2 regions of the Gordonia sp. JH63 genome follow, and region 2 is predicted to be linked to the other one. Evidence: predicted binding sites of a transcription regulator. Region 2 holds the regulator's gene; the other holds the start of a gene.
What was found. Region 2 encodes LexA, which represses DNA repair genes until DNA is damaged. Its sites were predicted from a motif close to CGAACANNTGTTCG; they were not measured.
Positions count from the first base shown of each region.

Region 1 (3,084 bases), 250 kb from region 2:
GTGGCGTCGAGATCGGCACCGATCGACGGCAGCGCCACGTTGACCGCGGAGATGTCGAGGCCGACGAGGAACATGCTCAGACAGCAGACGACCAGGATGACGCATCGACGCCCGGTCGTGGACATGGAGCCAATGTAGAACGCCGACCCCGGGGCAGGCGCCGACCCGGTGAGGATCATGCCCACCGGGAACGAGACCGCGAGGCGCCGGGATCGTCGTAGTCTGGGCCCACGCGCACCGCCGAGGAGAAAGCCGAGGTCCCATGTCGAAGATCCTGGTGTTCGGACACCGCAACCCCGACACCGATGCCATCGGGGCTGCGATCGGCCTCGCCCACCTCGAAGCCGCGCTGGGCAGCGATGTCGAGGCCGTCGCCCTGGGCCGGCCGAGTCTCGAAACCGCCTTCGCCTTGGACCATTTCGGACTCGACGCACCGCGCGTCATCGAAACGGCCGCGCCGGCGGAGGTCATGCTCGTCGACCACAACGAGCGCCAGCAGAGCGTCGCCGACATCACCGACGTGACCGTCCTGAAAGTCATCGACCACCATCGGATCGCCAATTTCGAGACGGCTGCGCCGCTGTACATGCGCGTCGAACCGGTCGGATGCACCTGCACGATCCTCACCCGGATGTATGCGGAGAACGGGGTCGAGATCCCGCGCCCAGAGGCGGGCATCATGCTGTCGGCGATCATCTCCGACACCCTGTTGTTCAACTCCCCCACCTGCACCGACGCTGACCGTGCCGCCGCCGCGGAGCTCGCCGCGATCGCGGGCGTCGACGTCGACGAGTACGGCGACGCGCTTCTACGGGCCGGGACCGCGCTCGGCGACGAGCCGGTGTCGGCGATCATCGGACGGGACTCCAAGAGCTTCGAAATGGGGCCGAAGACGGTGCGGGTCTCGCAGATCACCACGGTCGACTCCGCCGAGGTGCTCGCACGCCGCGACGAGTTCCTGACGGCGATGGCCGCCGAGAAGGAGGCAGCCGGCTACGACCTCTACCTCCTGCTCATCACCGATGTGATCAAGGCCGACTCGGATCTGCTGGTGGTCGGCGAACCCGCCTCGGCGGTCGAACAGGCACTCGGGGTCACCGTGGCGGACGGCCATGCCTTCGGCAAAGGCGTCGTCTCGCGCAAGAAGCAGATCGTCCCGCAGTTGACCGAAGTGCTGGACGTCTGAGCGGTCTCTGGCCTCCCCGCGCACATCCGCTGTCGAGAGAGGACTCGTAACAACATAATTCGAGGACAACGCAAACAGGCGCCCCCCATCTACCACACAGCACCGACAAGTTGTCCCGACGAATACCGTTGCACAACAGAAACTTTCGGGTTGCGAGATGCCGGCTGTGGTGTAAACTCGAACGTACATTCGCAGCTACGGTACTTGGGGGGTGGCCATGTCTGACGGATCAGCGACGCCGCAGCCGCGTGCCGTCGAGTTGATTGCCGACCTCCACCGCATCGTGGACGAGTTGCAGACGGTCAACCTGGGGCCGTGCACCGATGCCGAGTTGGCCGAAGTGGCAGCCGATACCGAGAAAGCGATCGCACGGTTGACTGTTGCCGGTGACCGGCAGATCGATCAGGTCGAGGCCCGCGACCTGCCCCGCAAAGCCGGGTGCCGAACACTCATGCAGTACATGACCCACCGGCTACGAGTGTCGAACCCGATGCGACGCCGTAAGCAAATGGACGCCACCGCGACCCGCACCAGCCTCGGCGGCGACATACTGGAACCCGAAAACCCGACCCTGGCTGAGGCTTTCGCCGCAGGAGCGGTCGGTTCCGCGCACGTGCAGGCCGCCCTCGATGTCCTCGACCAGATTCCCCACGGAATCGACCACGACGTGAAAGTCGCGGCCGAGCGACAGATGGCCGAGATCGCCACCGACCACACACCCGCCGACATCACCCAACTCGGTGCCCGGCTGCTGGCACACCTCGATCCCGACGGCACATTGGCTGATGACACCGACCAGAAACGACGCCGCAACCTGTGGATCGGTCGGCAACGCGCCGATGGCACCGCCAAGATCTCGGGCACCCTCACCCCCGAACTCGCCGCCCGGTTGACGATGATGTTCGCGGTCTGGGGTAAACCCGGACTCAACAACCCCGACGACCCCCACTCACCGTCCGGACCCGCCGGGACCGCTGACCCCGACGCCCTGACCACCGCAGCCGACCGTGACAGCCGTACTCCCGCGCAGATCAATCACGACGCGCTCGACGCCGCCCTGGCCGCAGGTTTCGCCGACGGGACCCTTGGAAAGTCGCACCGCGGATTGCCCGTGCAACTGATCGTCAAAGCCGACCTCAACGACCTCATCCGCGAAGCCGGACTCGCGACCACCGCCACCGGCACCGTGCTGCCCATCCCGGACCTGATCGCGATGGCCGGTGAGGTCCAACCGTGGTTGGCGATCTTCAAAAACGCCACCGCCGTCCCGCTGCACTTCGGGCGCGGGAAACGACTCGCCACCCGCGAACAACGCCTCGTCTCCTTCGCCCGCCCCGACGGCGAGGTGTGCTCGACGCCCGGGTGTGATCAGCCCGCCACCCACGTCGAGCTTCATCACGCCCAGAAGGACTGGGCCAAGGGTGGTCTCACCGACATCGACGACCTCGCCCCAGCCTGTCCCCGTCATAACCGCATGGTCGGTGACCAACCCGGGCAGTACACCACCCGCATCGCCCGGTCCGGACCCGACGAAGGCCGCTGCCTCTGGCGACTCAACGCCGAACCCGGCGCACCACCCAACCCCGAACGCCTCAACCGCCGACCCGACATACCCCGGCGATTCACACAACACCTGAACACCGTGCGCGAACAGATCCACGGACCACCAACGCGGTCCGGTGATCACGCGCGCCCGAACAACCGGCACCACGACGACGCGCGTCGCTCATGGTCGAGAACCAGCCACGTCATCGACGTGAGACCAACCCGACCCGGCCAACGACAGCTCCAACCCTCAGGGAGCGGGGTTGGTCGCCCTCCGCAAGCTCCGGGCGCTGCTAGTAATAGCTGGAAGGGCTGGTAACTGGGACATCCTCCTGATGTGGTCATAAGGGGCT
Region 1 covers NZ_CP047235.1:2,569,244-2,572,327, reverse strand. The annotation lists gene GR168_RS11615 (MFS transporter) at 1-125, opposite strand, end outside; gene GR168_RS11610 (manganese-dependent inorganic pyrophosphatase) at 263-1,186, shown strand; gene GR168_RS11605 (HNH endonuclease signature motif containing protein) at 1,404-3,050, shown strand.
Region 1: GR168_RS11605 (HNH endonuclease signature motif containing protein) is a predicted target of LexA. The motif match lies at 1,365-1,378, and genes of this name have one in related genera.

Region 2 (3,084 bases):
CCAGCGTCTCGGCACCGCGTTCCCGGTGTCGGAGAAACGGGTCCTACGAGCTCTGGACCGACTCGGCTGACACGGGTTCGGCGAGCGCGCTCCCGGATCCCGATGCCGCCTTCAGGTCGTCGATCTCGCGCTGGAAGTCCTCCACCGAGTCGAACGACCGGTACACCGAGGCGAAGCGCAGATACGCCACCTCGTCGAGATCGCGGAGCGGACCCAGGATGGCGAGTCCGACCTCGTTGCTGGGGATCTCGGCCGATCCACTGGCGCGCACCGTGTCCTCGACCTGCTGGGCGAGTTGCGCGAGCGCGTCCTCGGCGACGTGGCGGCCCTGACAGGCTCGCCGCACGCCGCGCATGACCTTCTCCCGGCTGAATGGTTCGGTCACGCCGTTGCGTTTGACCACCGCGAGCACGGCGCTCTCCACGGTCGAGAACCGGCGACCGCACTCCACACAGGAGCGACGGCGGCGGATGGCCTGCCCTTCATCTGCGACACGCGAGTCGATGACCTTGGTGTCGTCGTTCTTGCAGAAGGGGCAGCGCATCGTGTCCTCACGCAGGTCGCGGGACGCTGGAACGCACCCGAAGCGTGCGCCCCGCCGCTTGTCGGCCGGCCCCTGTGACATCGAGGATACCGCCCGGCCTCAGCGGTACCGGGGGGTGAGCAGGGGCTGGCCCACCTGCAGCGCGCTCGACCCCAGATCGTTCATCGCGACGATCTCGTCGATCACGACCTCGCGCGGCATCTCGGGTGCCACCCGGCCGGCGATCGAGCTGAGCGAGTCCCCCGAGCGCACGTGGACGACCTCGGCACTCACGGCGGACGGGGTCAGCGAGTCCGAGTAGTTCTGGCCCACGACACCGAACACCCACACGACGAACGCCAGCCCGACGCCGGCGAGGAGCGCGACCGCGGTGCGGCGGCGGCGACGGAACACCGCCGCGTCGGGTCCGACCGGGCCACGCCCGCGCACCCCGACCGAAGAACCACAGTGGGTACCGCCCACCCGCGGGGTCACCGGCGACGCACCCCGCGGTCGGGTGCCGGCCGGCCGGTTGTCTATCGGGCGGCCGCCGTCGGACAGCGGGGCGCGCGTCCGGACCCGATCGGCGCGGTCGGTGGGGGGCCGGACAGCGTCGGGACGGTCGGTGCGGACGGGAGCGACGAGAGTGGCGGTGCGCATGGTGCCCTCCGGTGTTCTGGTGTCTGGATCGTGCGGGGTGTGGCGGTCGGTGTTCGAACATCGATCAGATGTTCGATGCACTGATGTTCGAATTTGTAGCACGACGTCCCGACAAAGTCTCGCGACACATCGAACAAATGTTTGAGGTGCCGGTCGCACTCCGCTAGGCTCGGACCCGGCGCAAGCCATCTACCAGCACGTTCCGAAGACGAGAGGAACCGAACATGAGTGACACCGGCGATAGGCGCGGCCGAGCGCGGGGCGCCGACGACGAGGCCCCGTTCGACGCCGCCGCCGCCGAGGCCTCACTCACCCCGCGACAGGCCGGGGTCCTGGAGGTGATCCGCCGCTCGGTGCGCGAGCGCGGTTATCCGCCGAGCATCCGGGAGATCGGCGACGAGGTCGGCCTGGCCTCGACGTCGTCGGTGGCCCATCAGTTGCGGACGCTGGAACGCAAGGGGCTGCTCAAGCGCGACGCGAACCGTCCCCGTGCGGTCAACATCGCCCCGAGTGACACCCCGTCGCCGGACACCCCGTCGGCCGGTCAGCTGCCCGAGCCGACCTTCGTGCCGGTTCTCGGCCGAATCGCGGCCGGCGGTCCGATCCTGGCCGAGGAGGCCGTCGAGGACGTCTTCCCGCTGCCCCGTGAGCTGGTCGGCGAGGGATCTCTCTTCCTGTTGCGCGTCGTCGGCGAGTCGATGATCGACGCCGCGATCTGCGACGGCGACTGGGTCGTGGTCCGGCAGCAGAACGTCGCCGACAACGGCGACATCGTCGCGGCCATGATCGACGGCGAGGCCACCGTGAAGACCTTCAAGCGTCAGGGCCCCAACGTCTGGCTCATGCCGCACAACGAACTGTTCGATCCGATCCCGGGCAACGATGCCGTCATCCTCGGCAAGGTCGTCACCGTGATGCGGCGAGTCTGACCTCTCCACCGACCGAACCGTCGAGCACCGCCGCGGCAGCCTCGCGCGCCGCGGCGGGGTCCGAGGTGGCCAGGGCAGCCTCGGCGGCGGCCCGGCAGTCCGGTGCGGACACCTCGCCGAGCCGGGCCCCCACGGCCGCGGCAGCAGCCGGCGCGCTGGACAGCGAGGTGACCCCGAGACCGACGAGCACGCAGGCGAGGTTCGGATCGGCGGCGGCCTCGCCGCACACCCCGACCGGCTTTCCCTGACGTGCACCCGCTGCCGCGACACCCGCGATGAGGCTCAACACGGCCGGTTGCCACGGGTCGGTCAGTCCGGCGAGATCGGCCGACATCCGGTCGGCCGCCATCGTGTACTGGGTCAGATCGTTGGTGCCGATGGATACGAAGTCCACCTCGGCGAGGACGGCTTCGGCCAGGATCGCCGCCGCGGGCACCTCGATCATCACCCCGGCGACCAGACCACGGCCGCGGACCTCGGCGGCGAAGGTGCGCGCCTCCGCCGGCGAGGCGATCATCGGCGCCATGACCCACGGCGCGACGGCCGACCCCGACGCGGCCTGCGCGATCGCGTCGAGCTGATGCGCGCGGATCTCGGGGTGCGCCAGCGCGATCCGATCGCCCCGCACGCCGAGCGCTGGGTTCGATTCGTCGGGATGGGTCACGAACCGGAGCGGTTTGTCGGACCCGGCGTCGAGGGTGCGGATGACCACCTTCTGCCCGTCGAACGCATCGAGCACCTCCCGGTAGATCGCGGCCTGCTCGTCCACCGACGGTTCGTCGGCACGCTCGAGGAACGCGAGTTCGGTGCGGAAGAGCCCGACGCCCTCGACGGGGTACCCGGCCGCGGCGCGTGCCGACGATCCGTCGGCGACGTTGGCGAGCACCGCCACGGCCACCCCGTCGGCGGTCTGCCCCGGACCGGTCCAGCCGGCGACGAGTGCGGCATGCCGCCGATCCTCGTCGACGCGAG
Region 2 covers NZ_CP047235.1:2,315,916-2,318,999, reverse strand. The annotation lists gene hrpA (ATP-dependent RNA helicase HrpA) at 1-70, shown strand, start outside; gene nrdR (transcriptional regulator NrdR) at 44-544, opposite strand; gene GR168_RS10495 (LysM peptidoglycan-binding domain-containing protein) at 644-1,183, opposite strand; gene lexA (transcriptional repressor LexA) at 1,408-2,112, shown strand; gene GR168_RS10485 (putative PEP-binding protein) at 2,090-3,084, opposite strand, start outside.